Regions from separate parts of the Algibacter sp. YIN40 genome, predicted to be linked through region 1. Evidence: riboswitches for the same ligand, from Rfam matches in the RefSeq annotation. Region 1 holds a riboswitch; each other region holds the start of a gene.

The links. Region 1 has a riboswitch for S-adenosylmethionine ahead of AC2D6V_RS12470 (hypothetical protein). Riboswitches for the same ligand answer to the same signal wherever they lie in the genome.
Region 2: linked by a shared signal. The riboswitch ahead of AC2D6V_RS06975 (homocysteine S-methyltransferase family protein) and the one ahead of AC2D6V_RS12470 (hypothetical protein) in region 1 are both predicted to bind S-adenosylmethionine.
Region 3: linked by a shared signal. The riboswitch ahead of AC2D6V_RS06905 (O-acetylhomoserine aminocarboxypropyltransferase/cysteine synthase family protein) and the one ahead of AC2D6V_RS12470 (hypothetical protein) in region 1 are both predicted to bind S-adenosylmethionine.

The regions. Positions count from the first base shown of each region.
Region 1 is NZ_JBXVVC010000003.1:348,886-359,868, forward strand. Features, by position in the region: gene AC2D6V_RS12435 (Z1 domain-containing protein) at 1-1,224, shown strand, start outside; gene AC2D6V_RS12440 (PD-(D/E)XK motif protein) at 1,228-2,199, shown strand; gene AC2D6V_RS12445 (AIPR family protein) at 2,200-4,830, shown strand; gene AC2D6V_RS12450 (HNH endonuclease) at 4,834-5,571, shown strand; gene AC2D6V_RS12455 (DUF2779 domain-containing protein) at 5,590-7,059, shown strand; gene AC2D6V_RS12460 (DNA/RNA helicase domain-containing protein) at 7,069-8,757, opposite strand; gene AC2D6V_RS12465 (nucleotide pyrophosphohydrolase) at 8,754-9,095, opposite strand; gene AC2D6V_RS12470 (hypothetical protein) at 9,210-9,926, opposite strand; SAM-I-IV-variant riboswitch at 9,976-10,070, opposite strand; gene AC2D6V_RS12475 (hypothetical protein) at 10,257-10,646, shown strand.
Region 2 is NZ_JBXVVC010000001.1:1,516,826-1,527,808, forward strand. Features, by position in the region: gene cysM (cysteine synthase CysM) at 1-593, shown strand, start outside; SAM riboswitch class I at 662-772, shown strand; gene AC2D6V_RS06975 (homocysteine S-methyltransferase family protein) at 823-1,836, shown strand; gene AC2D6V_RS06980 (antibiotic biosynthesis monooxygenase family protein) at 1,846-2,127, shown strand; gene metH (methionine synthase) at 2,127-4,802, shown strand; gene metF (methylenetetrahydrofolate reductase [NAD(P)H]) at 4,988-5,944, shown strand; gene AC2D6V_RS06995 (acyloxyacyl hydrolase) at 5,985-7,082, shown strand; gene AC2D6V_RS07000 (head GIN domain-containing protein) at 7,090-7,836, shown strand; gene AC2D6V_RS07005 (acetate/propionate family kinase) at 7,822-9,009, opposite strand; gene pta (phosphate acetyltransferase) at 9,013-10,983, opposite strand, start outside.
Region 3 is NZ_JBXVVC010000001.1:1,495,245-1,506,227, forward strand. Features, by position in the region: gene AC2D6V_RS06880 (M20 family metallo-hydrolase) at 1-240, shown strand, start outside; gene argH (argininosuccinate lyase) at 335-1,609, shown strand; gene leuB (3-isopropylmalate dehydrogenase) at 1,937-3,055, opposite strand; gene AC2D6V_RS06895 (2-isopropylmalate synthase) at 3,101-4,276, opposite strand; gene AC2D6V_RS06900 (hypothetical protein) at 4,426-5,976, shown strand; SAM riboswitch class I at 6,053-6,153, shown strand; gene AC2D6V_RS06905 (O-acetylhomoserine aminocarboxypropyltransferase/cysteine synthase family protein) at 6,249-7,523, shown strand; gene thrA (bifunctional aspartate kinase/homoserine dehydrogenase I) at 7,548-10,949, shown strand.

The DNA.
Region 1 (10,983 bases):
ACATTGGAAGGCTTAACTATAAATTATTTTTTAAGGGCAACTGATTATTCTGATTCTCTTTTACAAATGGGCAGATGGTTTGGTTATAGGCCAGGTTATTTAGATTGTTGTAAAATTTACACTACTGAAGATTCAATAGAAAAGTTTGATTCAACAACTAAATGTATTGAAGAATTGGAATTATTATTCCGAAAAATGTCTAGGCTTAAAAGGGAACCTCGGAATTTTGCAATACGTGTAAAAACTCATCCTGGGACTTTAAAAATAACAAGATCTTCGATATTAAAAAATGCAAGAGAAGAAAAGTGGTCTTTTGAAGATCAATTAGAACAAACTACAAAATTTAATATCTCTAAGAATAAAATTGAGGAATGTTGGAAATCTTTTAATTCTTTAATAGCACCAAATCTTTACCAAGACCCGAATTCAGATTTTCTAATACATAAAACAGATGGGTCAGGTATAACAGATATCCTTAACAACGAAAATAATTTCTATTTCGATAGAAATAAAGATGAAGTTGAAGGTATGGTCAAGTTTATTCAATTATGCAATGAACAAAATATTCTTAATGATTGGACAATTGCTGTGAAAACTTCAGGTAACGGTAATCTCTTAAAAAAATCAATTTCTAATATTCCATCCAATTTAAAAGAAATAAAAATGGCTATAAGACGTGGGCCAGACAAGAAACACCCTATTGAATGTGATAAATTCGTTAATCAAAAGGTTTTCAAAGCAACGGGAAGAAATGCCAATATTGTTACAGTAGGTTCAGATTTCAGCATTCTTCTTTCAGAGCAACAAATAGCGCAGGCTGAAGAGGCTTTTATTAATGAAAAAACTATTTACTACGAAAAGAAAGGATTTACAAAAGAAATAGCAGAATTAAAGGCAAGTAAAACCACAAAACCTGAAAGAATTTACCGTGAAAAAATGAATAAAACACAAGGACTACTTGTTGTCTATTTATTTGATCCAGTCTATGTTTTTAATCAAGAAGATAAAAGGAAAAATGACAGTGATTATAATAAGTTCAATGAGTTAGTGAATAATGAAGATATTAGTCTTGAAGTTCCACTTATTGGATATGCTATTGGTTTCCCACCAATAGAAGAGGATATAGGTGGAGTTTATATGAGAGGAGATTATGATTTAGATGATATTGAAGAAGATGAAGAATTAATGGAGTCTGAATTAAATGAAGATTTAAATTTTGATTAATATATGGATAATAATCAAATACATGAGAAATGGGAGAAGGTTTCTCGAGCAAAAAAAATAAAAAACTATAGGGCAGTAAGAATCTCTTCTGAATGCTTATCTGAATTATTTATAGGTATTGATTCAGATGGTTACAGATGTTTGTTAATGTTCTTAAATAATAATACTATTGATTCAAAAAGAAGAGGAGTCGATAAGGATAAATTGTCACTTTCCTACCTACCTAAAAATCGTTTAATTATAATTAAATTAAAAGATGTTAATTTCTTAGATCTTTTTAACGATTTAGTTTTATCTATTTATTCAAAAGTCAACTTAATTTCTGATCCGGAAAAAGCTTCCAAAGAATTTATCACAACATTTTATAAATGGTCTCAGTTTTTTGAAGACAGCCAGAGAGATAAGTTAGGAGAGGAAAAAATACAAGGTTTATTTGGTGAACTATTTATATTAAAAGAATATTTGAAAAAATCAAATCCATCAACAATTAATTCCATTCTTGCTTCTTGGAGAGGACTTTATGATGCAGCCAATGATTTTGAATTTGATCTAAAAAATGTTGAGGTTAAAACTAAAAAAGAATCTAAATTATTTGTCAAAATTTCGAGTGAGTATCAATTGGAAAAAGAATTGGATAAGGATTTAGAATTATTGGTTGTTTCTGTTAAAATAGATTTAATCGAAGGCAGATCAATACATGATATGCTTCTAGAAATCGTAAAACAGGTAAGGGCAAAAATTGGGGATTTATTAATATTGTATCAAGCATTAAATCAAAAAGGATTAACACTTGAGAATTTAAAACAGTACAACAATCATAGATTCATAGTATCAAAAACAGAATCATTTGACGCTGGTAAAGATGATTTTCCAAAGTTATCAATATCTAATATTGTTAACGAGGTTTCAAATTTGAAGTATAAGTTAAGAGTAACTCAGTTAGAAGAATTTTTAATTGAAATGAAAAAATATTAAATGATTTTAGAAGAGTATTTTAATTACAGAAGTGAATTATTAGATCAATCAAAAGATGATGAGGGATTTATTCAAGAAAATTTAATCCTTTCACAAGTATTGCCATCTATGTTAGATGCAAAACTGATAGATTCTGAAGATTTTACTAATTCCTATTTTAAATCAACTGTTGATAAATTAAAGATTAATGCATATAGTATTAACGAATCAGGTGAGAGACTTGAACTCTTTCTAATAGATGAGAATTCGATTGATCTGTCTGCCTCATCTAAAGACCTAATGGTTTCAACTAAAGCTTCTTATGAGAGTCAGTTTAAAAGATGTACAAGCTTTCATAACAAGGCTATTAAAGGACATCTAAATGATGAAATTCAAGATTCAAGTCCAGTGAGACCATTAGTCTCTAACATTTCTTCTTCTCAAGGAGCGGAACAATTTGATGTTGTTGAAATATTTCTAATAACATTAACTTCTACTGTTTCCTTACGTGGTACCAGCCCTCAACCAAATAGAATTGAGTTTGATGATGAAGAAATTGTTGTCACATATCATAAAAATAGAGAGAGACACAAAAAAGACCTGATTATTAAAAAAAGAATTATTGATCTTAATTTCTTATATAATGTTCTCATTTCACAAGGAAGTAGAGAAGCATTAACCGTTAATTTTGAGAAAACTTTTGGAGACTCTTTGTATGCAATTAAAGCTGCAGATGAAGATTATTTTGAGTCTTACCTTTGTGTTTTGCCTGCCTCAATAATTTCTAGATTGTATAAAGAATTTAGCACAAGGTTGTTAGAGAAAAATGTTAGATCTTTTTTACAGTTTAGAGGAGTGAATAAAGGAATTAGGGAGACAATCCGTAAAGAGCCTGAGAAATTTGTAGCTTACAATAATGGTTTAACTATTACCGCAACTGATGGTGATATTTCATTTGAATCTGGTCAATATAAAATAAAAGCACTAACAGATTTTCAGATTGTAAATGGTGGTCAAACCACTGCAACTATTTATTTTACACAAAAGGACGGTTTTGACATTAGCAAGGTGAAAGTAATGGCCAAAATTAATGTTGCTAAGGAAGCAACCGATGAAGAATTAGAGGAGTTAATATCTAATATTAGTACATTTTCAAATGCTCAATCAAGAGTATCTAAAGTTGATTTACGCTCAAGGAATCCACAATTGGTAAGAATAAAATCACTTAGTGAAAGTGTTATGACTCCTTCTGGTAAAAAATGGTTTTTTGAACGAGCTAAGGGTGAATTTAATACTAAGTTGAGAATTGCGGGGTCTAACAAAAACAGATTAGCCAAAGAATACCCGACAGAACGGAGATTCTCAAAGGAGTTAATGGCGAAATACTATTCTGCATGGGGAAACCAGCCACATCTGGTTAAAAAAGGAGGTGAAAAAATATTTAGATATTTTATTGAAAAGTTAACAGGTGAAGGTGAATTTAAAAAACCCATTAATGTTAATCGTGATTTCTATGAAGAACTGATCGCAAACATAATTATGTTCCGCAGGCTAGAGAAAATTTATGGTGCAGGAAAAAATTCCATGGGTCAAATAAGGTCTGCTGTTGTACCTTATACACTTTCCGTTTTATTTATGGTAACAGATGGGGATAAAAAAGCCCCTTCTTTTGATCTCCTGAAAATATGGCTTAATGAAGGTTTAGAAAATGATTTAGAAGCATATTTAACTCAATTACTAAAATTAGTTAATGAGCTTATTAAGAAATATTCTGAGAGTGATGATTATGGTGAATATTCTAAAAAGGAAGAGTTATGGAAGAGAATTAGTTCTTCTAAAGAGATAAAAGAATTTATAAGTACAGATGACACCGTAAAAATTATTGATAAATATGGCATTAGCAAAGCTGAATTAAAAAAAAGAAAAGGAGCAAATGAAAGCTCAGAAGAAGTGAATTTTAAAAACTTAAGTGATAATGTTTTAATCCATTCTAATGGTATCAACTATTATAAATCCATTCAGTCAAATTCTGGCATATTAACCGGTACAGATGAAAGACGTCTTTCATCATTAGTGCATGCAATAATTAATAAATTGGATATTGAAGATGATTTAGTATTATTCGAAAGCAGTTTAACAAATAAATTACGAGTAGAAGTTCCTAATTTTTTTGATAGTATTGAAAGAGAAGAAAGTTTACTGTATAATACTTTAGATTATGTAATTACACATTATAATAAGTGTATTAATGAAAAGAATGATATACTCTTAGAGTTTCAAAAAATAGAAGCAATTGCAAAAGTTAAACAAATAAAATATGCTTCAGTGTTCGGTCAAATTGGGAAAAATCTGGTTACCGGAGTTCCACCAACTATTAAACAGATGTACTACGCTTCCAATATATTGGAAGACAAAAATGTAAATGAATTAAAGCCTAAAAAAAAGCAAATAGATATTAGTAGAGTTAGAATAGATGAGTTGGTAATGAGAAAAATGTTTGAGTGGGATTCTACTGCGAAGATTTTAAGTATTAACGAGCGTAATTATATAGCTGATTTTGCCTGGGGATTAAAAAAGCTAAACAGTTTTCATAAAAAAAATATAAAGAGACATCTAGAAATACTTTTAAAAAATGGGTTTAAAATATATTAGAATATGGCAGAACGTTCAAAAGAATTAATACAAGTAGGATACTATTTATCTAAATTTGGTCAACAAGATCCTCCCAAAAGATTAAAAACAGATAAATGGAATGAAGTATACAGGATGTTTTATGACACATTAAATGGCGGAAGAGCGATTTTAGAATTTGAACATAGTTTAAAAAACTCAAGAGATGATTTTGATGGTTATTTTTCAGAAACTAATAGAGAGGGTTGGAAAGATAAAGATGGTAACCCAGCAAAGTTAACTGGGTTTTCAATAGATGTTTATGAAGAATTTCAGAATAAAGATGAAAATCAAATATGGTCAATTATAAAGTCTTATTTGGATATAGATTATAAATTAAGGCCAGTTATTTTTAATGATCTTATATCAGAAGACAATGCTAATAGTGATTTGGATTCTACAACAACAGAAGGAGGAATCAAAGTTAGAATATCCAAGACTATTGAAAGAAGCCCTAAATTAAGGCAGCAGGCTTTAGACATACATGGTTATAAATGTCAGGTCTGTAATTTTGATTTTGAATTGACCTATGGTAAATGGGGTAAAGAGTTTGCAGAAGTACATCATATAAAACCATTATCAGAATTAAACGGCGAGAAATATAAAACAGACCCTAAAACTGATTTAGCAGTTTTGTGTGCTAACTGTCATAAAATGGTTCATAGAAAGAAGGGTATAACACTTTCATTAGATGAATTAAAAATTAAAATAAAAAATAATTAAAACATTAAGCAATAAGTAATGCTTACCAAAACAGATTTTAAGTATTATCTAGATTGTCCAGAATCTATATGGTTATTAAAAAATAAACCGGAGGTATATCCTAAAGGTGAGTTTTCATTATTTGCAGAAAAACTAATTAAAGAGGGTTTCGAGGTAGAAGCCTACGCAAAACAACTATTTATAAATGGTTTAGACTTACCAGAATATGGAAGTCCTACTCAAACACAAGAGGCATTAATAGACGCTCATAGGGTTTACTTTCAACCTTCATTTAGCACTAATAACGATGTATTTGCACGTATAGATATATTAGAGCGTTTAGCAGATGATACGTGGCATATATATGAAGTAAAATCATCTACCTCAATAAAAAAGGATAGAAAGCATAGACAAATAGAGGATGCATGTTTTCAAAAGTATGTACTTACAGAATGTGGTTATCAAGTTTCTAAAGTTTCTATTATTCATTTAAATAAAGAGTATATAAAACAAGGTAATATAGTTCCTAATGAATTATTGGAAATTGCAGATGTTACAGATGCAGTAGATGGTATTTATTCAAGTGTAATCAATCAAATTAATTCAGCTTCAAATTTTATTAGTAAAAAAATAATTAATGAGACAATATGTTCTTGTAAGTTCAAAACAAGGTCTAATCATTGCGATGCATTTAAGTATTTTAATACTACTATTCCAGAATATAGTATTTATGAAATAGGTCGTATTTCAGCTAAAAAGATAGGTTTCTTAGCAGATAATGAGCAATTAGCAATTATTGATATTCCTTTAAATTTTGAGTTAAATGTAAATCAGCAAACCCAAGTAGAATCTGTAAAACAAGAGCAACCTATAATCCATCAAGCTAATATTATAAGGGAATTAAACAAATTAGAGTTCCCATTACATTTTATAGATTACGAAACCTATGCAAGTGCTATTCCAAGATTAGATGGTTTAAGTCCACATAAACATTTAACTTTTCAAGTATCTATTCATACACTAACAGAAGATGGTATTTTAACTCATTTTGAGTATTTATTGGATGAAATGAAAATGCCAAAAGGTATGTTACAAGCTATGCAAGACTTTACGGGAAGTATAGGGACTTTCGTATCGTGGCATGCCAGTTTTGAAATAGGAAGAAATAAAGATTTAATTGAATGGTTACCAGAGGTTACTAATTATCTAACTTATATCAATGAACATACATTTGATCTAGAAACCATTTTCAAAAAAGATTATATAGACTATCGTTTTCACGGTTCAAGCTCAATAAAAAAAGTACTGCCAGTATTATGCCCAGATATAAGCTATTCAGATTTAGATGTTAATAATGGCACAATGGCATTAGATACTTGGGGAAGAATGGTACTAGACCCAAACTTTAATGAAGATATAAAAGCAACAAGAAAGAATCTTTTAGAATATTGTAAATTAGATACTTTTGCTATGGTTAAGATTTACAGAGTGTTAGTAAAGTTGAATTAACAATTAAAACTAGTTTATAAATTGCCTCATATAATCACGAAGTTGATTATCACAAACATATATGAAAGTGCCTTTTATGCCTCTTAGCATCATTGTCTTATATATATTAAGAATATATTCTTTTAACACATATGGATCTTTAATTCCTTGTTTTCCTTTTTTATCAAAATATTGGGAACGATCGATTTCAATTTGATTATTATGTGGATTATATTTTATTTCATTTCCGAAAATTATACCACAATAATTTAGATCATATCCTTGAGAAGTGTGAATACAGCCAATTTCATTTATCGCATTGTCCGAATTTATCCAATCTATATGAGTTGTATTCCATTTAAATTCCTGCCCTTGTATATTTATATCGATAGCATTGCTATTTTTTTTAGAATCCCAAGGCCAAGAATAACCTGCTAACATTCGACATAAACCATGCTCTTTTTCTTTTTGAATAAGATTAGTGTGTAAATCTTTCAAAGATTCATATATTTTTAATTCATAATTTTCACTTTCAAATTGAGCATCTCCCTTTTGAAAGCGACAGTTTAATAGGTTATCAGTAAAATTAATATAATCTGCCCCACCTTTTACACGGTGTTGTGATACCAACGTTACAATATTCTGATATGTTTTTTTTAATTCAAGGAATCTATCTTTATCAATATCAGTAGGTTTAATTGATTGCCCTTCGTCATAAAAGAAAATCTGATTTTTAGATTGCTTCAATATCCAATCTAACTCGGTTCCTTTATCCAAATCAAAACCTAATAATCGATTAGCATTATCATAACTTCCATAACTAGTTAAACCAATTCTTTGTCTTAAGCGATGTGATTCATCTACCAGTAATATATCGTATGTATTTCTCGATACTTCAGTTGGGCCAATTACCATGTTTCCTTTTAATCCTTTAACGCTCTGAAACACCTTTTTCAAAGTTTTACGCAAAGATGTCATAGGGACTACCAATGCCACTTTTGGATTAGGATATTTTATCTTAAGTTCAATTATTTTTTTTAATTGATCCGTGTAAGTTTCATCAGTATCATCTAAATGAGATTTGTTAATATCAGTTTTTAGTAATTTTATTAAAAAAACAGCTAACACAGATTTCCCTGTTCCAGCACCACCCTCAACAAAAATGGTGTTATTACTTTTTTTATTCAAAAGGTTAAGAATTTCTAACACAGAATTATGCTGATCTATACTTAAACTTTTATATGGAGAATATTTAAAAAAATCAGAATTGTCAAGCCTTTCAATTGGATTTTTAGCGTAATTTTTTGCCAGTAACATATTCCAAACCTCTTCAAAAACAAATCGATATTGAGACTTTTGATAATAATTATGGTCAACTAAACCGGCATTCCCATTTTGTAATGAATAGCTTTTATCAGCATCCATATAACTTATTAATTGAGACTCAATATCCAGTACTGCTGATTTATTGAACTTATCACAACTAATTACTAGTAATTCATTTAAACGTAATCTTTCAATATTTGAAAGATGGTTTTTCATTCGTGTTATTGCATTTGTAGATTCTCCAATATATGCCTCTTTAATATTTTCGTTTTTGATTACATAAACAACAGGCCAAGAATTGGCCATAAATTTATTTAACAGGTACTCATCTGAACCTCTTTTAGAAAATTTATATGAATGGATTTCAAGAGAACTTATGAAATCATTTATCATAATTCGGTATATTTATTTGCATTGCCCCTTGACTTGTCAACTGGATATTTTGCATTGTTCTTCTTTATTTTATCTAAAATAATATCCTTGACATTTAAATCATTTTTTGAAGCTAATAAAAAAGCAAATGAAAATATATCAGCTAATTCCTCTGCTAGCTTTATTTTAGAAACATCTTCAATATCTTTAATACTATTTTTCCATAAAAAAAGTTCATTTAGTTCTGAAGCTTCAATCGAAATTGCTAATGCTAAATTTTTTGAATCATGAAATTGACTCCAATCTCTTTCATCTCTGAATTTTGTTAATTCTTCTATAATTTCTTCGATTTCAGTCATTTTGAATAATGATTTAATTGTCATAAAAACAGGTTATACAAATCTAATTTATTTTTATTAAAGATGTTTTTCAAAAACAATTAAATCCCTATTAATTATTTTTCATAATATCATTCAATATCTGTTCATCCACCATTTTGTTAAATCCTCGGACTGAATAGATCCATGTTCTTTTAGTTCCTTCATCATTCTGGACAGTCTTTTCTGGTCTTCTTTGATTTTTATTTCCTGCAACCATTTTTCTAATTCCAATATTTTTCCTTTCTGTTTACAATATCCGCATCCCCAATCGTCATTTAAAGTAGAAACCATTATTTGATGATTGCCACCACAAGGACATCTGGCTACCCAGCTATTAGGGTTATACCCTGTAGGTCTCGGATTTAAATTTTGCTCTCTTAAATAATCAATTAAAGGTGTCTGATATGCTTTTGCCTGTTCCATTATGGCAAGCTTTTCATCCTGCATGACTTTAATAATGCCGTCAAATTCCTGTTTGGTGAATACAACACTGTTTTGAAAAATGGGGAATCCTTCGTAAGGGAGGTTTGCTTCAATAATCTCTTTAACAATAAAGATTATATTCTCTTTGAGGTTTTCATACCTTAATTTGTACTGGGCACATAATTCCAGTTCTCCTCCATCCATTCTGTAAGCAATCTGGATGTAATTGTCGTCAGTTACTCTGTAAAAATATTTAAAATCAATATCACCCATTATTTCAAGAGTATCCATAAGATATATGAACTCAGCGATAATAGATTCACAGGACCCAAAATATAATCTGGGATTCATTTTAACACCTTCCTTTGTTGTGAAAACGGTTTTCATAATGCATAGTTTTAAAGATTATGCGTCAGGAGTAAATAATAAACAGTGTTGAAATCATTTATTTTGACTGGACTGTCCGTATTCTGAACCACCGTGGCTTTTGTGCTCGGTTGGTACGCATATATTGCGTTCCTGATACTTAACCAAAGATAATAAAACTCTTAGAAGAATTTCTATTTTAAATAATAACGTACAAAAAATAAGATTTGTTAATAATTTTGACTTATCAACATTATTTTCTGTAGAAAAATTTTCCTAGCCCTTTTGGAGGTTGTTTAAAGGTATTATTATAATTTTATTGAAGTTAAATACTTTAATTTTAGAATAATAATGAGTGCTTTTAGAGATGATTTTTTTGATGGTGATGAGTTCGATTATTTTAATATAGAATCTTGGACTGATGATATTTTAAGTCTGCAAGAAGATTACGATAAGTATATTGTTTTTTATAATGATTTAAAGGCATCAATTAATAATGAAGTTTATCTAAGTCCTATTGATGCCTGCATTCCTGTAAGAGAAATTAATATCATGATTGAGCGTATAAATGCTAACAAAAGCTATAGGATATCTAAATATGGGGTGTATCGCGATTGTGAAGATTATTTAGTTAAGACAGAGTGGTTTTTTCAATTAGATTCTGATAAACAATTTAAAATACGCTTTGATTTTTATTCCAATATTGTTTTAAGTATTCACAAGGCCTTTTATAGGGCTTAGTTTGCCGACGATGGCGCCGGGTATCTCGAGGCTGTTAAAAAAGATAAGGCTTGGTATAATTAGTTTGGTATCTTTAAATATGAAATGGCCCAAGAAATACAAGGATTATCACGACTACTATAGCCATAGCATGCCTTTGCCAACCTTAATAGGTATTGTTTTTATAATTATTAGCCTGGTGGCTTTTGGCATTTATATTTTATTAAACTAATACTAGTTTTTATTAGTTGCTCTTCCATAATTAAGATTCGCGGATTAAAACATTGGTAATGAAGTAATGTCAATTATTTACTCTTAAAATCAATTTAATCTATATAAAATTATAAATAGCTGACTA
Region 2 (10,983 bases), on a different contig from region 1:
AAGAGCGTGTTAAAACCATGCGTGCATATGGAGCAGAAGTTATTTTAACCCCTGCTGATATTGGGATTGAAGGTTCTAGAGATGTGGCTTTTAAACTTCGTGATGAAAAAGGGTACACTTTACTAAATCAGTTTGAAAACGATGATAATTGGAAAGCGCATTATAAAACAACTGGTCCTGAAATTTGGAAGACAACTAATGGAAAAATAACACATTTTGTTTCTGCCATGGGAACAACGGGAACCATTACCGGCGTTTCAACATATTTAAAAGAACAGAACACAAATGTTACGATAGTAGGAGCACAGCCTGCTGAAGGTGCCAGAATTCCAGGTATTAGAAAATGGTCTCCAGATTATGTGCCGAAGTTTTTTGATCCAAAGAAAGTTGATATTGTGGTCGACGTTACAGCAGAAGATGCCAAAGCAACAACTATAAATTTAGCAAAAGTAGAAGGTGTTTTTGCTGGTATGAGTAGTGGTGGTTCTGTGTTTTGTGCTTTGAAGATTGCAGAACAAATTGAAGAAGGCGTAATTGTTGCAATTATTTGCGATAGAGGCGATCGATATTTGTCGTCCTCTCTATTCGAATAAAGTTATAGATTTTTAAGGATAAGAAAGATTTAGTTATTATTTTTGTCCACAGTTCATAAACGTACTAAATGTTATCAAGAAAGGTTGAGGGATTAGACCCGTAGAAACCTTGGCAACCCTTTATCTTTAAAGAAGGTGCTAAATTCTACTAATGCAGTAATGTGTTAGAAAGATAACGAAAAGTAAATTCCTACTTTTCTTGATGACATTTTAGATAACAAATATATAAATGTCGAATATACATAAAGCTTTACAGGAGCGAATTTTGGTTTTAGATGGCGCTATGGGTACCATGCTTCAAGCTTATAAATTCGCTGAAGAAGATTTTAGAGGCGAACGCTTTAAAGATTATCCAACGCCTTTGCAAGGTAATAACGACCTGTTGTCTATTACACAACCAAAAGCTATTAAAACTATTCATGGTAAATATTTTGAAGCTGGTGCAGATATTGTTGAAACCAATACCTTTTCAGGAACGACCATTGCTATGGCTGATTACCAAATGGAAGATTTGGTATATGAATTGAATTATGAATCAGCTAAAATCGCGAAGGAAGTTGCTAATGAGTTTACATTAAAAGAACCTTATAAACCACGTTTTGTAGCAGGTTCTATTGGACCAACAAATCGAACTGCAAGTATGTCACCTGATGTGAACGATCCTGGATATCGCGCCGTAACTTTTGATGAATTACGAATAGCATACAAACAACAAGTAGAGGCTTTAGTTGACGGTGGTGCAGATTTATTATTGGTAGAAACGGTTTTTGATACGTTGAATGCAAAAGCAGCTTTGTTCGCAATAGAGGAAGTGAAAGATGAACGCAACATCGATATTCCAATTATGTTAAGCGGAACAATTACGGATGCTTCTGGAAGAACCTTGTCAGGTCAAACAGCAGAAGCATTTTTAATTTCTGTATCACATATCCCATTATTATCTGTTGGATTTAATTGTGCTTTAGGAGCAAATTTATTGCAACCTCATTTAGAGGCGATTGCCAATAAAACAGACTTTGCAATTTCAGCACACCCAAACGCTGGTTTGCCAAATGCTTTTGGCGAGTATGATGAAACGCCAGAAGAAATGGGCGAGCAAATAGAAGAATATTTAAAAAAGGATTTAATTAATATTATTGGCGGTTGCTGTGGAACAAATCCAGAGCATATTCGAGTGATTGCTGATATTGCCGCCAAATATAAACCACGAACTGTCATTCTTGCGGAGGCAGAAATCTCATAAATTGAAGTTATGATTCTAGAAGTAGCCATATTAAATATAGAAGAAGGAATGTCTAAAGCTTTTGAAACCAATTTTCAAAAGGCAGAAAAGATTATTGCTTCAATGAATGGTTATATATCACACCAATTAAAGAAGTGTGTTGAACAAGCCGATAAATATATTTTATTAGTTAATTGGCAAACGCTTGAAGACCATGAAATTGGTTTCAGACAATCAGATGAATATCAAGAATGGAAGGCATTATTACATCATTATTATAATCCATTTCCAATAGTAGAGCATTATAAATAATGAAAATAAAACAAACCAAATACATGAAATTGTCTGGTTTAGAACCTTTGGTTTTAAACGAAAACAGCAATTTTATAAATGTAGGAGAGCGAACTAATGTTGCAGGGTCTCGAAAATTTCTTCGATTAATAAAAGAAGAAAAATTTGATGAAGCCTTAGATATTGCTCGTCATCAAGTAGACGGTGGCGCACAAATTATCGATATTAATTTTGATGATGGTTTGATTGATGGAAAAGAGGCGATGATTCGTTTTTTGAATTTAATCGCCGCAGAACCTGATATTTGTAGAGTGCCTATTATGATTGATAGTTCCAAATGGGAAATTATTGAAGCTGGACTTAAAGTGGTACAAGGAAAATGTGTGGTGAATTCTATTTCGTTAAAAGAAGGCGAAGAAAAATTTATTTGGGAAGCAAAACAAATTAAGCGCTACGGTGCTGCTGTAATTGTTATGGCTTTTGATGAAGTAGGACAAGCTGATAATTATGAACGTCGTATTGAAATCGCAAAACGCTCTTACGATGTTTTGGTTAACAAAGTAGGCTTCCCATCTGAAGATATTATTTTTGATTTAAATATATTTCCTGTTGCCACAGGTATGGAGGAGCACAGAAGAAATGCTATCGATTTTATTGAAGCCACTCGTTGGGTACGTCAAAATTTAAAGAATGTAAGTGTAAGTGGTGGCGTAAGTAATGTGTCATTTTCATTTAGAGGAAATGATGGTGTTCGTGAAGCGATGCACTCGGTGTTTTTATACCATGCTATTCAGGCAGGTATGAATATGGGTATTGTAAATCCTGCGTTATTGGAGGTTTACGATGATATTCCGAAAGATTTATTAGAACATGTTGAAGATGTTATTTTAGATAGACGTGACGATGCTACTGAACGCTTATTAGACTTAGCTGAAACTGTTAAAGGCTCGAAAGTTGAAAAAGGATTGGATTTATCATGGAGAGAAAATCCATTACAAGATAGAATTACACATGCTTTAGTAAAAGGTATTGATGCCTATATTATAGAAGATGTTGAATTAGCGAGACAAGAAGCCGAAAAACCAATTGAGGTTATTGAAGGTCATTTAATGATTGGAATGAATGTAGTTGGTGATTTGTTTGGCGCTGGAAAAATGTTTTTGCCTCAAGTAGTAAAATCTGCTCGTGTTATGAAAAAAGCAGTGGGTTATTTGAATCCGTTTATTGAAGCTGAAAAAGGCGATAAACAAGAGCCTGTTGGTAAAATATTAATGGCAACTGTAAAAGGTGATGTACATGATATTGGTAAAAATATTGTGAGTGTGGTGTTAGCATGTAACAACTACGAAATAGTTGATTTAGGAGTAATGGTGCCACCTGAAAAGATTATTGAGATAGCAATAAGTGAGCGTGTAGATGCTATTGGACTCTCTGGTTTAATAACACCTTCATTAGACGAAATGGTTTATTTAGCAAAGGAAATGCAAAATAAAAACTTTGAAGTGCCTTTGCTAATTGGTGGAGCTACAACCTCTAAAGCCCATACCGCAGTAAAGATTGATACTCAGTACAAAAGTGCAGTGGTTCATGTGAATGATGCCTCAAGAGCGGTAACGGTTGTTGGCGATTTATTAAATAAGAAATCATCGCATGCCTATGTAGCCAAAATGAAGAAAGATTATGATGAATTCCGAACCAAATTTTTAAAACGAGGTAAGGAGAAAACATATATTTCTATTGATGAAGCACGAAAAAGAAAATATAAAATTAATTGGGAAACTTCTGAAATTATAAAGCCTAAAGAGCTCGGTGTTCAGATATTGAAACAATTAAGTTTAAAAGAATTATTACCGTTTATAGATTGGAGCCCGTTTTTTAGAAGCTGGGACTTACATGGTAAATATCCAGATATTTTAAAAGATGATGTAGTTGGTGAACACGCGACGCAGTTGTTTGAAGATGCGCAAGAGATGGTTCAACTAATAGTAGCAAAACAATTGTTGAAACCTAAGGCGGTTTTTGGTCTGTTTGAAGCTAATTCGATAAATGAAGATGATATTTCAGTTCAGAAAAAAGGAAAAGAAATTGCTGTTTTTAGAACTTTGCGCCAGCAATTGAAAAAGCGAGAAGGTATTCCTAATCATGCTTTAGCGGATTTTGTAGCTCCAAAAGAAACAGGAACAACCGATTATATGGGTGCGTTTTGTGTGGGTGTTTTTGGAGCACAAGAATTAGCCGATAGTTATAGAGCTAAAGAAGATGATTATAATGCGATAATGGCACAAGCCATTGCAGATCGATTTGCCGAAGCTTTCGCAGAATATTTACATAAGCAAGTAAGAATGAAGCATTGGGGTTACGCCGCAAATGAGGATTTAACGAATCAAGATTTAATAAAAGAAAGCTATAAAGGTATTCGTCCAGCACCAGGTTATCCTGCGTGTCCTGACCATTTGGAAAAGGAAACTATTTGGGAATTGTTAGAGGTTGAAAAATTAATTGGTGTAACGCTAACAGAAAGTTTTGCCATGTGGCCGGCAGCTGCAGTATCGGGGTATTATTTTGGAAACCCTGAAGCTAAATATTTTGGTTTAGGTAAAATTACTGACGGTCAAGTCACTGATTATGCCACTAGAAAGGGCATAACCAAAGAGAAAGCTAGAAAGTGGTTGCATCCAACGTTGGCAGAAGAATAATGCGTTTGCGATTGCAGTGGTATCTTTTTTTTGAGTGTCAGTTCGAGTGAGTTTGTGAAGTATGAGCAAATTTATATCGAGAACAAACGTAAAAAGATATAACGTAAAGCGCGACCCTTGTGGTAACGCCCAAGAAATAAAAATAATATTAACTAATAAAAAGTCCCATTTAGGGATTTAGGGGAATGAAAGTAACAGATCACATAGCACAATCGAAAGGTAAAGCCCTTTTTTCATTTGAAATTATACCACCACAAAAAGGCAGAAGTATACAGGAATTATATAATAATATTGATCCGTTAATGGAATTTAATCCGCCATTTATTGATGTAACCACATCTAGAGAACAGTATATTTATATTGATAAAGGCGAAGGGCTTTTAGATAGAAAAATAACCCGTATGCGTCCAGGGACGGTTGGCATTTGTGCTGCGATAAAGCACAAGTATAATGTGGATACGGTACCGCATGTTTTGTGTGGCGGATTTACCAGAGAGGAAACAGAATATTTATTGGTAGATTGTCATTACCTAGGTATTGACAATGTTATGGCGTTACGTGGTGATGCTATGAGTCATCAAAAATATTTTGAAGCTTCTAAAGGGGGACATAAGTATGCTACTCAGTTAGTTGATCAGATTCAGAGTATGAATTTAGGTAAGTACCTTCATGACGTTGTAGAATCTGAGCATAAATCAGACTTTTGCATTGGTGTTGCAGGTTATCCCGAAAAGCATATGGAAGCCCCTTCTTTACAAACCGATTTAAAAAGATTAAAAGAAAAGGTGGATGCTGGAGCAGATTACGTAGTAACTCAAATGTTTTTTGATAATCAGAAGTATTTTGAGTTCGTTGAGGCTGCTAAAGCCGCGGGGATTAATGTGCCAATTATCCCGGGTATTAAACCAATTGCAGTGAAGCGCCATTTACAAATATTACCACAAGTATTCAAAATTGATGTTCCCGAAGAATTAATTCAAGCTGTTGAAAACTGTAAGGATAACAAAGCAGTAAGACAAGTTGGAATAGAATGGGGAATAAAGCAGTCTAAAGAATTATTAGATTATGGTGTTCCAGTGCTGCATTATTATTCTATGGGAAAAAGTGATAATATTAAAGCGATAGCTTCAGAATTGTTTTAATTATTATTGCACTACTTTTGCACAATATGTTAACCCATAAATGAAGTTTTTTTTAACCTGCTTTCTTTGTATTTGTTTCGGTATTTCCTTTTCACAAGAAAAAGAACACACATCGTATTTCGACCTTAATTATTTTAAGGGCAATATAGCACTTCATAATAATGATATTCTCCATTTAATAAAGGGCCATCCAGAAGGTTTTGTTTTAAGTTGGAATAAAAAAACGTATGGTTTTAATGCTTGGGAACAACGGTATAACTATCCTGATTATGGGTTTTCTTTTGCATACCAAAACCTAAAAAATGAAGTCTTAGGGAAGAATTATTCAATTTACGCACATTATAATTTTTATTTCTTTAAAAGAAACTTAATGATGCGTGTAGGCCAAGGTTTAGCATTAACAACAAATCCTTACGATAAACTTGATAACTTTAGAAATAATGCATTTGGTTCTAAACTCATGAGCAGTACATACATAATGATAAATTATAAGAAGGAACGCTTGTTCGATAAATTTGGATTTCAGGCTGGACTATCATTAATTCATTACTCCAATGCCAATGTAAGAGCACCAAATACGAGTATAAATTCTATTACCTATAATATTGGACTAACCTATAGTTTGGATGAAGATGAACCAGAATATCAATATACACTTGATGAAAATGATAGGAAGTTTACCGAACCTATAAAGTATAATTTTGCATTTAGAACTGGGGTTAACGAAAGTGATGTAGTAGGAAGCGGTCAGTTTGCATTTTATACTTTATCAGCTTATGTAGATAAGCGAATTAACAGAAAGAGTTCATTGCAACTAGGAGCCGATATATTCTTTTCAAATTTTTTAAAAGAGTATATCTATTACAGAAGTGTATCATTTCCTGAAGAAAACGTTTCTGGAGATGAAGACCATAAACGGGTTAGTTTAATTGCGGGTCATGAATTGTTTATGAATAGAACCTCTCTTGTTACGCAATTTGGGTACTATATTTATTATCCATTTGATTTTGAAGGACGCACTTTTGTAAGAGTTGGTTTAAAGAGATATTTTGGCAAAAAATGGTTTGGAGCCTTAACCCTAAAGTCGCATGCTTTTAAGGCTGAAGCTGTTGAGTTTGGAGTGGGAGTAAGATTATGACAAAAAGATGAAAAGACTAATTTATATTTTATCGTTTTTATTGCTTTTTACTTGCGATAGTGAAAGCACAGGTGATTGCTTTCAGAAAACAGGAAGCACTATTCAAAGTGAAGTGACAGTAACTTCGTTTGATAAAATATTAGTTAATCGAGATATTGAATTAATAGTTAAAGATGGCGCTGAGCAAAAAGTAATTATAGAAACTGGTGATAATTTATTAAATGATGTGAGTGCAGTAGTTGAAGGGAATAGATTAATACTTACGGATAATAATACCTGTAATTATGTGCGAGGTTATGGTATTACAAAAGTATCTGTAACGGCTCCTAATATTACAGAAATTAGAAGCTCTACCCAGTATGATATAAGTTCAGATGGTGTTTTAACCTATCCTAGTTTAACCATTTTGTCTGAGGATTTTGGAGCACCAGATTCTTTTACAAGTGGTAATTTTAGATTGCAAATTGATAATAATTCGTTTAGTTTGACTTTCAATAACCTGTCTAATTGTTTTGTTTCTGGAAGTACTGAAAACTTAAATATTGGATTCTTTTCTGGATCAAGTCGTTTTGAAGGCGAAAATTTGATAGCACAAAATGTTACTATATCCCACAGAAGTAGTAATGATATGATTGTGAATCCTCAGCAATCACTTAAAGGTGTTTTGAGAGGTACTGGAGATTTAATTTCAAAAAACACACCACCAGTAGTTGAAGTGGAACAGCTTTATACAGGCAAATTAATTTTCGAATAGCTTTACAGATTGTTTCGCAATTTCTAATTCTTCGTTTGTAGGAATCACTAATATTTGAACTTTTGAATCTACAGTGTTAATTGCTCTGATTGCATTTGCTCGTAATTTGTTTTTATCAGTATCTAAATCAATACCTAAAAAATCTAAATTATTACAGACTAATTCACGCATCAAACTGGAATTTTCACCAATTCCAGCTGTAAACACAATAGCATCCAATCCGTTTAAAATGGCGGCATAACTACCTATATATTTTTTTATTCTATAGGTATTCATTTCTAGGGCTAATTGACAAGCTTTGTTACCATTTTCAGCTTCAGATTGAATATCTCTTAAATCGCTATAACCAGTTAACCCAAGCATGCCACTTTTCTTTTGAAGTAAGGTATTGATTTCATCCAGTGTATAGTTGAATCTTTTAGACAAATAAAAAATTATGGATGGGTCTATATCTCCAGACCGCGTACCCATTATTAATCCGCTAACAGGAGAGAATCCAAGAGAATGATCAATACTTTTGCCATCTTTAATGGCGGTCATACTACAACCGTTTCCTAGGTGAATGGTTATAATTTTCGAATTTTGTTTACTTAAAAAGGCAATAGCTTTTTCAGACACATATTTATGACTCGTGCCATGAAATCCATACAATCGAATATTATGTTTATCTGAAAACTCATTTGGAATCGCATATTTATATGCATATTCTGGAATAGTTTGATGAAACGCAGTGTCAAATACAGCTACTTGTTTTGCATTTGGAAATATAGTTTCAGCAACTTCGATGCCTTCTAAGTTTGCAGGATTATGCAAAGGAGCAAGTGAAGATAATGCCTCTATTTTCTCTTTAACGGCTTCGGTGATTTCAGTTGTATTACTAAAATGTTTGCCACCATGAACTACACGATGCCCAACAATCTCAATAGCGTCCGTAGACTTTATTATTCCAGTATTTTTATCCAATAACTGCTTCGAAAGCAATTCTAATGCAGTTTTGTGATTAGGAATTGGTTGCGTTACTTTTATGGTATCGCTTTTAGTTTTAAACGTGAATTTTGAATCTATAAAGCCAATGCGTTCAATTAATCCAGAACAGAGAACGTTTTCATCTGGCATAGAGAATAATTGAAATTTTAATGAAGAACTTCCAGAATTTAAAACTAATACCTGCATATATTAAAGATCTTGAGCTTGTATGGCGGTTATAATCACCGTGCTGTAAATATCATCTGCTGTACAACCGCGACTTAAATCATTTACTGGTTTATTTAATCCTTGTAACATAGGACCAATGGCTAATGCTCCAGTTTCTCTTTGTACTGCTTTGTATGTATTGTTTCCTGTATTTAGGTCTGGAAAAATTAAAACACTGGCTTGTCCAGCAACTTCAGAATCGGGTAATTTACTTTTACCAATGCGCATATCTACTGCGGCATCATATTGTATTGGTCCTTCAATTTTAAGATTTGGAACTTGCTTTTTAGCAATTTCTGTAGCCTTTCTAACTCTATCAACATCCTCTCCTTGCCCTGAAGCGCCAGAGGAATATGATAACATAGCTACTTTAGGCTCAACTCCAAAATCTTGCGCTGTTTTTGCTGATGAAATGGCTATTTCTGCTAGTTGTTCTGCGTTCGGATTTGGATTGATGGCACAATCGCCAAAAATAGAAACACGATCCTCCAAACACATAAAAAAGACCGAAGAAACAATATTAACGCCTGGTTTCGTTTTTATAAATTGTAATGCAGGACGCAGTGTGTGAGCTGTAGTATGAGCTGCTCCAGATACCATGCCATCCGCATGTCCTTTATAAATCATCATCGTAGCAAAATATGAAACATCAGACATAGCATCTCTTGCCATATCTAAGTTTATACCTTTGTGCTTTCTAAGTTCATAAAACGTATTAACATAATCTTTAAAGTGTGGCGACTTTTGAGGAGAGATAATGTTTATATCTTCAGCATTTAGAGGAATGTCTAGTTTTTCAATACGTTCTTTTATTTTTTCTTCTTCACCAATTAAAGTTAAACTAACTACGCGGGCATGAATTAATCTAGCTGCTGCACGCAAAATACGTTCGTCATAACCTTCAGGAAGTACAATATGTTTTTTGTCTTTTAAAGCGCGTTGTAGTAAGTTGTATTGAAACATTCTTGGCGTGAAAATATCCGATTTAAAAGTGATTAAATCGTTAGCTAATTTATTAGTGTTTACATGCTTTTCAAACGTAGCAATAGAAGTTTCAATCTTATCTGTGTTTTCAGCATAGATTCTAGATTTTATTTTTCCGATGGTATTGGCGACATAGAATGTGCCTTCTTTTGCACTAATAATAGGCACAACACTTGATAGTCCTTCAATAAGCTTTAAAATTGATTCTTCTGGAATGAGTCCTCCAGTTAAAATAATGCCAGATATTTTTGGATAATTTTTTGAAATATTAGCTTGTAATGCTCCTAGAATAATGTCGGCTCTATCTCCAGGACTAATTACTAAAGCATTTTCTTTTAGATGCGTTAAGTAATTTCGAAGTTGCATGGCACCAACACTAAAATTTTCAGACTGATTGTTAATCATGTCTTTACCAAAGAGAATAGTACCGTTTAGAGTTTTTACAATTTCCTTAATTGTTGGACTTGCCAAACTTTTAATTTTAGGAATTACAGTAATATCTGTATCACTATTTATTCGTTGCTTTAAAAGTGATTTTAATGTTGAAATATCTTCATGATTAATTTTATTAGTCATGATGGAAAGCACATCAACTTCCTCTTTAAAAGTATCATGAGCTAATTGGACATTATCTACTATTTCTGATATTTTTTTTCCATCACCTTGAGAAACGATAATAACGGGCAATCCTAAATTTTTTGAAATAAGTATGTTAATGTCTAATTCTAAGCTTGAGTTTTCATGTGAAAAATCGGTACCTTCAACCAAAACAAAATCAAATTGCTCCTCAAGATATTTATATTTCTTAATGATTTCGTCAATAACATCACCAGACTTTCCTTTGTTGTATAAATCCAGAACTTGATTTCTGGTATATGCATAAGTTTTTTTATAATCGATGTCTATGTCAAAATAAGATACGACTGTATTTATGTGATTATCCTTTTCGCCATTTTCTGTATCTTCAAT
Region 3 (10,983 bases), on a different contig from region 1:
CTTAATTCGTCGTCAATTCCAACAGATCACGAATTGGTGAAAGCAGGAATCGAAATAGGTAGAACAACCTACGGGTCGCCAACATTATCTGACCAAGCGGTATTGTCCTGTCCAAGTTTAAAACTAGGCCCTGGAGATAGCACCCGATCGCATTCAGCAGACGAATTTATTTATGTAAACGAAATAGAAGAAGGCATTAAGATATATGTTGAATTGTTGAAACGAGTTATTGTTCAATAATTTTGTCATTCCCGCGAAGGCGGGAATCTGTAAAATATTAGTATAGAATAAACAAGAGATTTCCATCTACATGGAAATAAAAAAAGTATTATTTATGAAACTCTGGGAGAAAGGCATATCAATAGATAAAAAGATAGAACAATTTACTGTTGGAAACGATAGAGAGATTGATATTCATATAGCAAAGTACGATGTTATTGCATCTAAAGCGCATGCAAAAATGCTTCAGAAGATCGGTATTATTACCGTTGAAGAATTAGTAGAATTGTTAAGTGGATTACAAGTTTTAGAAAAACAAATAGAGGAAGGTGGTTTTATTATTGATGCACAGTTTGAAGATGTACATTCCAAAATTGAGTTCGAACTAACAAAATCTTTAGGCGAAGTTGGGAAAAAGATTCATACAGCAAGATCTAGAAACGATCAGGTTTTAGTAGCACTTAATTTGTATTACAAAGAGAATTTAGGAGAAGTTAAAGAAAAAACAGAAATGCTTTTTAATACACTTTTAGACTTAGCCGAAACTTATAAAAATAAAGTACTTCCTGGTTACACACATTTACAAGTGGCTATGCCATCCTCATTCGGATTATGGTTTTCTGCCTATGCAGAACTCATGATTGATGATGTTTATTTATTAAATGCGGCTATAAAAACAGTGGATCAAAACCCCTTAGGCTCTGCGGCTGGTTATGGTAGTTCATTCCCAATAGATAGAGAACTTACTACCAAAGAAATGAACTTTGCTACTTTAAAATATAATGTGGTTGCGGCTCAAATGGGGCGGGGTAAAAACGAGCGAACTATTGCAGCTGCGTTGGGCGGATTAAGTAATACGATGGCACGTTTTGCAATGGATGTATGCTTGTATATGAGCCAGAATTTTGGGTTTATTTCTTTCCCAGATGAGTTAACTACAGGAAGTAGCATCATGCCACACAAAAAGAATCCAGATGTTTTTGAACTCATTCGTGGTAAGTGTAATAAAATACAAGCCTTACAAAGCGAAATGATTTTAATAACTAATAATTTGCCTAGTGGTTACCACAGAGATTTTCAGTTGTTAAAAGAAAACATGATTGCAGCTTTTGAAGAGTTAAAAGACATTCTAGATATTTTTAATTACTCCATCCAGCAAATTATTGTTAAGGATATTGATATAAACGACGATAAATACAAGTATCTATTTACTGTAGATAATATTAATACGCTGGTTGTAGAGGGACAAAGTTTTAGAGAAGCTTACCAAAAAATTGGCGGACAAGTACAAGATGGCACTTATGTACCGGATACGTCTAAACAACATACCCATGTTGGGAGTATTCATAATTTGTGTTTAGATAAGATTAAGGCAAAGTTTCCTAAGTAGGAATTTATTTGACTTTGTAAATCTTTTCTGAGACCTTCGTTTAGCTACCGATAAAGTTTATTAAAACAGAACCTTATCTTAGCATTAAACGAACCTCAAATTCCACGTTAGGCATCGCAATGAACATCATTTTTGTGAAGGACAAGCAAAAAGATTGTAATGTAAAGCCCGACCAACTGCCCTGAGCGGAGTTTAAGGGTGTTGTAACCTGCCTGCCGGCAGGCAGGCGTCCAAATAATAAGAATGAAAAAAGCGCATCGGTTAAATGCGCTTTTATTAGGAATCCAATAGTTTAGTTTAATATGCTTGGTGACTAACTCAAAATAATTAAATAATCGTGGACTGTCCTAAATGTATATTTGTAAAATTCAAATTTGTTTCTTCTGGGTTATTTATATAATCTTCAATAAAATCGCCCACTTTAGTGGTTGAAATATTGTCGTATTTAGTATTTAAATCTGGTGTGGTAATTTGAAGTTTCAACGATTTGTCTACTGCCTTTCTAATAAGTGCCGCTTCATCGTCTAATCCAAAATGGTCTAACAACATCGCTGCCGATAAAATGGAAGCAATTGGGTTCGCAATACCTTTGTTGGCTGCTTTTGTATAGGCACCGTGAATGGGCTCGAACATGGCATATTTATCGCCATGTGATGCTGATGCTAGTAAGCCAATAGAACCTACAATAACGCTAGCTTCTTCTGATAGTATATCGCCAAACATGTTTTCGGTTAATATAACATCAAACTGTCTAGGGCTAATAATAAGCTCCATGGCAGCATTATCAATATACATGTAATGTAATTTTACATTTGGATATTGTGGTGATATTTCTTGTATTATTCTGCGCCAAAGTCTAGAGCTTTCTAAAACATTGGCTTTATCCACTAAAGTTAGTTTGCGCTTTCTAGTTTGTGCTGCTTTAAATGCTAAATGGGCAATCCGCTCTATTTCGAACCTGCTATATTCGCAAGTATCGGATGCCGTATTACCATCTTCACTTAGTGTTCTTTTTCCGAAATAAATACCTCCAGTAAGTTCTCTGTAAATAAGTATGTTGGTGTCTTTTATCTGCTTTTTCTTTAAAGATGATTTGTTTAAAATATCTTCATAGGCAATCACAGGACGAATATTAGCAAATAAACCAAGTTCTTTGCGAAGTCCTAAAAGCCCTTGTTCTGGACGAATTTTTGTATTAGGATCAATGTCGTATTTGGTATTGCCAATAGCTCCAAATAAAATAGCATCTGCTTTTTTACAAGTGTTTATAGTTTCTTGAGGTAAAGGGTTCCCAGTTTTATCGATAGCGGAAGCACCAACCAGAGCAGTTTTGAACGTAAATACATGGTCAAACTCCGTAGCAATAGCCTTTAAAACCTTAACGGCTTGTGCTGTAACTTCTGGACCAATACCATCGCCTGGTAAAACGGCAATATTTAATTTCATCAATTTAACTTTTTTATCATTCCCATGAAGGTGGGAATCTATCAATTAAGACGCTACAATTTCGTTATATACTTTGCTATTTTCTATTATTTGATGAATATCTGAATCGTCAACTTCTTTTTTCTTATCTGCAAAATCTAAGAAATTGGTATAGATTTCGTCTAACTGAAGTTTCGTTAATTCGTATCCAACATTTTTTGCTCTATATGCTAATGCAGCTCTACCACTACGTGCTGTTAATACTATAGCAGATTCAGTTACACCAACATCTTTTGGGTCTATTATCTCGTATGTTTCACGATTTTTTATGACACCATCTTGATGAATACCAGAACTGTGTGCAAACGCATTAGCGCCAACAATCGCTTTGTTAGGTTGCGTGTAAATACCCATGCTATCGGACACTAATTGGCTAATACCATAAAGCATTTCGGTTTGAATACTCGTGTCTAGGTCTAAGTAAGGATGTTGTTTTAATATCATAACAACTTCTTCAAGAGCCGTGTTACCAGCACGTTCTCCAATACCATTTATAGTACATTCTATTTGTCTTGCGCCGTTAATTACACCTTCAATGGAATTGGCTGTCGCCAAACCTAAATCGTTGTGGCAGTGGCAAGAAATAATCGCCTTTTCAATACCTTTTACGTTTTCTTTTAGGTACTTAATCTTAGCCCCATATTCGTGAGGTAAGCAATAACCTGTAGTATCTGGAATGTTTAAAACCGTAGCTCCTGCTTTAATGACTGCTTCACATACACGAGCTAAATATTCGTTGTCTGTTCTACCAGCATCTTCAGCGTAAAACTCAACATCTTCAACAAAAGATTTAGCATAACTCACGGCTTTAACAGCACGTTCAATAATAGCTTCTTGAGTTGATTTGAATTTATGTTTTATATGTGATTCAGATGTGCCAATACCAGTATGAATTCTTGGTATTTTAGCATATTTTAAAGCTTCGGCAGCAACTTTTATGTCGTTTTCAACAGAACGGGTTAAACCACAAACTGTTGCATTTTTAACAATTTTTGAAATTTCTTCAACCGATTTAAAATCACCTGGACTAGAAACAGGAAAACCGGCTTCAATTATATTAACACCTAGACTGTCAAGCTGTTCGGCTATAACTAATTTTTGCTCAGTGTTAAGTTTACAACCTGGGACCTGCTCGCCATCGCGAAGCGTTGTATCGAAAATTTGTACGTTACTATTAGACATTTATTAAAATATATTTTCGTATTCTTATACGAATGTATATTTTGGTTTGGTAAATGACGCTACTCCATTAATCCTTTTTACGATGTTTAACTTGTTTGTTTTATGTTTAATCAATTGAATATCAATTTATTAATAGAGTTTTTGTGACTATGACAAGAGAGCAAAAAGATAATTTATTTGTACTGGTTAAATCGCTTTCTAAATCGGAGAAAAGACAGTTTAAGCTGTATGTTGGTCGATTGGGAGTAAATGAAGACTCAAAATTCTTATTACTTTTTAATATCCTTGATAAACTAAAAGTTTACGATGAAGCGATTATTTTAAAAAAAGGGATTGTTAAAAAACAGCAATTGTCTAATTTAAAAGCACATCTCTATAAACAAATTCTTATAAGCTTGCGTCTAAATCCGTCTCACCAAAACATTCGAATTCAGATTCGTGAGCAGCTTGATTTTGCAACTATTCTATACCATAAAGGGCTTTACAAACAAAGTTTAAAAATATTAGATAAGGCCAAGAATTTGGCAGTTGCAAATGAAGAGAAAAATGTAGCGTATGAGATTGTTGAGCTTGAAAAAGTTATAGAATCGCAATACATTACAAGAAGTATTAGTAATCGCGCCGACGAATTAACTATTCAAGCCAAAGAGTTTAGTCTACAAAATGTATTGGCAAGTAAACTATCAAACTTGTCTCTACAGCTGTATGGTTTATTTTTAAAAACAGGATATGTTAAAAATGATGAAGAGCATCAAGTTATTACTAATTATTTCAATGACAGGTTACCCAAATACGATATTAATGAATTAGGATTCCGCGAAAAACTTTGGCTTTACAAATCCTATTTATGGTACAGTTTTTTAACAGTAGATTTTTTGTCATGTTATAAGTACGCATCAAAGTGGGTAGATTTGTTTTACAAGAATAAGAACATGATAGTTTTAAATCCTGTTTTTTTCTTAAGAGGAAATCATTATTTGTTAGAGGCCTTGTTTTACTTGCGTCAGTATGAAAAATTTCAAGATACACTTAAGAATTTAGAAGAAGTAACCAGAGAAAAGTGGTTTCCATTAGACGATAATAATGCTAGTTTAGCTTTTTTATATATCTACAATAATAAATTCAATTTACATTTTATTGAAGGTAGTTTTAATGAAGGTATACCGTTAATTGATGAAGTATTAGAGCAACTAAAAGGTTTTAAAAATCGTATAGATGAGCATCATATTATGGTATTTTATTATAAAATAGCTAGTATGTATTTTGGTGCTGGAGAAACTAAAAAGTGTATTATTTATCTTGATAAAATTATAAGTAATAAATCGCTTCAAATGCGAGAGGATTTACTCTGCTTTTCAAGAATATTAAATCTTGTAGCTCATTATGAAGCGGGATTAGATTATAATTTAGATGTTTTAATAAGAAGCACATATAAGTTTTTAATTAAAATGGAAGATTTATATGAGGTTCAGAAAGAGTTTATTAAGTTTTTAAGAGGTTTAGGTGATATTTATCCGCATGAAGTAAAAGGCGAATTTATTAAACTACTTAATAAGTTAAAAGAGTTCGAGAATGATCCATACCAAAGTCGCGCTTTCTTGTATCTAGATATTATTTCATGGTTAGAATCGAAAATTGAGAATAAACCTATAGGGCAAATAATTAGAAGAAAATTTAATGAAGATTCAATTAAAAAATAAAATAGTCACTAAAAAATTTGGATATTAACTTTTTCTAACTGAATATTTGTATTCACAAGTTCAATAACTTATTGAGATGTTATCAAGAAAGGCGGAGGGATTAGACCCGTTGAAGCCTTAGCAACCCTTTACCCGTAAAGAAGGTGCTAAATTCTACCCATAACGGATAGATAACTTAAGAAAATTACTTTCAGTAATTTTTAAATTTCTTTTTAACATTTTTCTATAAAAGCATATTTGGCTTGATTTATTAATGAATTAAATTTAGAAAAATGAGCATACCAAAATTAGCAACAAATGCATTACATGCAGGACATGATGTTACAACCACTTTAGGGACTAGAGCAGTACCAATTTATCAGACAACATCCTATGTTTTTAACAATTCAGATCATGCAGCAAACTTATTTTCATTACAAGAATTAGGTTTTATATATACGCGTTTAAATAACCCAACAAACCAAATTTTACAAGACCGTTTAGCAGCAGTTGAAGGCGGAATTGGTGCTGTTGTTTTTGCATCTGGTACATCTGCTATTTCCACAGGATTACTTACATTATTAAAAGCCGGCGACCATATTGTAGCCTCTAGCAGTTTGTATGGCGGAACTTATAATCTTTTAAAAGTTACTTTGCCAAGATTTGGTATTACAACGACATTTGTTGATGCTGATAATCCTGATAATTTTGCAGGAGCCGTTCAAGATAATACAAGAGCATTTTTTGTAGAATCATTGGGAAACCCAAAATTAGATGTGTTAGATTTAGAAGCCATTTCTATTCATTCAAAAGCTGCAGGAGTACCTTTTATTGTTGATAATACAGTAGCTACTCCGGCATTATTAAATCCTTTAAATCATGGTGCTAATATTGTTATTCATTCTTTAACAAAATATATTGGTGGTCAAGGAACTTCTATAGGTGGAGCTATTATTGACGGTGGTACATTTAATTGGGCAAACGGAAAGTTTCCAGAATTTACAGAACCATCTGCTGGTTACCACGGCTTAGTTTATAATGAAGCATTGGGTGCAGCAGCTTATACCTTTAAATTGATTTTAGAAGGATTACGTGATTTAGGCGGTGCTTTAAGTCCAACAAATGCATTTAATATTATCCAAGGTTTAGAAACTTTACCTATTAGAATTAAAAAACATTCTGAAAATGCTTTAGAAATAGCGAAATGGTTAGAACAGCAAGATGAAGTTGCATGGGTTAATTATCCAGGTTTAAAAAGTAGTAAATACAAAGCTTTAGCAGATAAGTATTTGCCTAATGGCCAAAGCGGGATTGTTACTTTTGGAGCTAAAAAAGGATTTGATGCTGCGAAAACAATAGCAGACGAAACTAAATTATTTTCATTATTAGCTAATATTGGAGATACAAAATCTTTAATTATCCATCCTGGAAGTACAACACATCAACAGTTAGATGAAGCAGAACAAGAATCGGCTGGTGTATCTGGAGATTTAATTCGTTTGTCTGTTGGTATTGAAGACATAGCAGATTTAAAAGCAGATTTAAAACAAGCACTTAGTAAAATCTAATTTACTCATAAGTAATACAAAGAATTGAATCACAAGTTGCAACATATAGCTATTAATAATTACACTACTGAAAAAGGTGTGCTTTACCCTGAGATAAAGTTAAGTTATCAAGTTTTTGGAAAAACTTTAGGTGCGGCACCAATAGTTTTAGTAAATCATGCACTAACTGGTAATAGCAATGTTGCAGGTAAAACAGGTTGGTGGAAAGATTTAGTGGGCATTGATAAAGTTATTGATACCAATTTGTATTCAGTTTTAGCATTTAACATTCCTGGAAATGGCTACGATAGTTTCGTAATTGAAAACTATAAAGATTTTGTAGCTCGAGATGTAGCGAAAATCTTTTTATTAGGGCTTCAAGAATTAAAAATCACGAAGCTTTTCGCTACTATTGGTGGTTCATTAGGAGGTGGTATTGCATGGGAAATGGCTGTTTTACAACCTGATTTTACAGAGCATTTAATAGTGGTTGCAACCGATTGGAAATCTACTGATTGGCTAATTGCGAATTGCCAGATACAAGAACAATTTTTATTGAATTCTAAAAACCCAGTTCACGATGCTAGAATGCATGCGATGCTTTGTTATCGTACTCCAGAATCTTTTAAAGAGCGATTTCAGCGTTCAAAAAATGAGGATTCAGAAATTTTTAATGTAGAAAGTTGGTTGTTGCATCATGGTAAAAAATTGCAAGAGCGCTTCCAATTATCAGCTTATAAATTAATGAATCAGTTGTTAAAAACAATTGATGTTACTAAAAACCGAAAAGCAGACCTGAATGTTTTAGAAGATATAGAGGCCAACATACATATTATTGGTGTTGATTCCGATTTGTTCTTTACTGCTGAAGAAAATAAGCAAACACATAAGCAATTGGCGGTAACACATGCCAATGTTACTTACAATGAAATTAATTCGGTTCATGGTCATGATGCGTTTTTAATGGAGTATCAACAATTAGAAAAAATAGTAGAAGGCATTTTTGTGCCAGATTCTAAAAAGAAAAAAATGAAAGTATTAAAGTTTGGAGGGAAATCTTTAGCAAATGGTGATGGATTGAATAAAGTGCTTTCCATTATTGAAAACAAAGTACATGACGGCGAAAAAATAGCGGTTGTTGTTTCTGCTAGAGGGAGTGCCACCGATGATTTAGAAGAAATTTTAAATAAATCAGTACAAGGTAAAGAATATAAAGAAGCATTAGAAGCTTTTAAGCAATATCAAAAAGAACCTTTAAAGGATATTGATTTTTCGCAAGAATTTTCAATATTAAATAAACTCTTTGAAGGGGTAAGTTTATTGAGGGATTACAGTCAAAAAACTAAAGATGAAATATTAGCACAAGGTGAATTGTTATCTGTAAAATTGGTTTCCAGTTTGCTTAATCAGAAAGGAATAAAAGCAAAAGTAACAGATACTAGACAGCTAATTAAAACGGATGGTAATTTTGGAAATGCACAGCTTGTTTCACAGTTAACTAAGGACAATGTTAAGAATTACTTTAAGAATAATAATAGCGACACCGTTAATATTTTAGCTGGATTTATTGCTTCCAATTCTAAAAACGAAACCACTACTTTAGGAAGAAACGGGAGTAATTATACAGCCGCTTTAATAGCTAATTATTTAGATGCCGAAGAGTTGCAAAACTATACGCATGTAAACGGTATTTATACAGCCAACCCAGATTTAGTCGAGGATGCTCAAAAAATAAGAGAGTTGTCGTTTGCTGAGGCTAATGAACTAGCTAATTTTGGAACAACAGTTTTACATGCCAAAACAATTATTCCGTTAGTTGAAAAAAATATTAATCTGCGTATACTTAACACCTTTAATTCAGATGATGAAGGCACCTTAATTACGGCAAAACCAAGCTCAAAGGAAGTAACATCATTATCTGTTTTAGACAATGTGGCGTTGCTTAATTTAGAGGGACGTGGTTTATTAGGCAAAATTGGCGTTGATGCAAGGATATTTAAAGCTTTAAGCGACAGAGATATTAGCGTAAGTATCATTTCTCAAGGATCTTCAGAACGCGGGATAGGTTTAATTATAGATGCAGAAAAAGCAACTCAAGCAGTTATAGCTTTAGAGCGTGAATTTGAAAATGATTTTTATGCACAAGACGTAAATAAAATTGAGGTAGTTGATGATGTTTCGGTTATTTCAATCATTGGAATAGAATTGAGTTCTTTCCATAAACCATTTAATGCACTAATAAAAAATCAAATTACGCCATTACTATTTAATAATACAGTAACTGGTAGAAATGTGAGTTTAGTTGTTAAGAAGAGCCAATTGAATAAAGCAATGAATGTAATTCATGGTGAAGTATTCGGAATTTCAAAAAAAATAAACATTGCCATTTTTGGTCACGGAGGAGTTGGTGGCGCTTTAATAAATCAGATTTTAAAATCGAAAAACGATATTGAAAAACGTAAAGGCCTCAATTTGAATGTTTTTGCCATTGCGAATTCTAGAAAATTACTTTTAAGCAAAAATGGTGTCGATGCTAATTGGAAGAAAGCAATTGATGAAACAACTACAGAAAGCTCTATTGAAGATATTATCACTTTTGCAAAAACATATCATTTAGAAAACCTAATTGCAGTAGATAACACTGCAAATTCTGAGTTCTTTAATAATTATATTCCGTTAGTAGAAGCTGGTTTCGATTTAGTATCATCTAATAAAATCGCAAATACGATTTCTCACGATTTTTATAAGGAATTAAGAGTTCAATTAGAAAAAAATAATAAAGAATATTTATACGAAACAACAGTGGGCGCGGGTTTGCCGTTAATTGATACCATTAAACTATTACATGAATCTGGAGAAAACATTACCAGAATACGCGGTGTTTTCTCAGGAACTTTAAGTTATTTATTTAATAATTTTTCAATTCAGGATAAACCGTTTAGCGAAATCATTCAAGAAACCATAGATAAAGGATTTACTGAACCAGATCCAAGAGAGGATTTTTCAGGAAATGATGTAGCAAGAAAGCTGTTAATTCTAGCCAGAGAGTTAGATTTGCAAAATGAGTTTGAAGATGTTTCTGTATTAAATTTAATACCAGAGGCGTACCGAAATATTTCAGTAGAATCCTTTTTATCACAATTGAATGTGTTGGATGGTCAATATCAAAAGATAAAAGACGATCAAAAGGATTGTCATGTATTACGTTATGTTGGTGATCTATCAGGTGATTTATCTCAAGATAAAGGAAATTTGGAAGTAAAACTAGTGTCAATTCCTGAAAATAGTACTTTAGGACATGTTAAAGGATCTGATGCTATTTTTGAAATATTTACAGAGTCTTATGGTGAGCAACCTATCGTTATCCAAGGAGCAGGAGCAGGAGCAGAAGTAACTGCAAGAGGTGTTTTTGGTGATATATTGAGATTGTCTAAGCATATAAATTAAATGTCAGGTTGAGCGCAGTCGAAACCATTTAGAA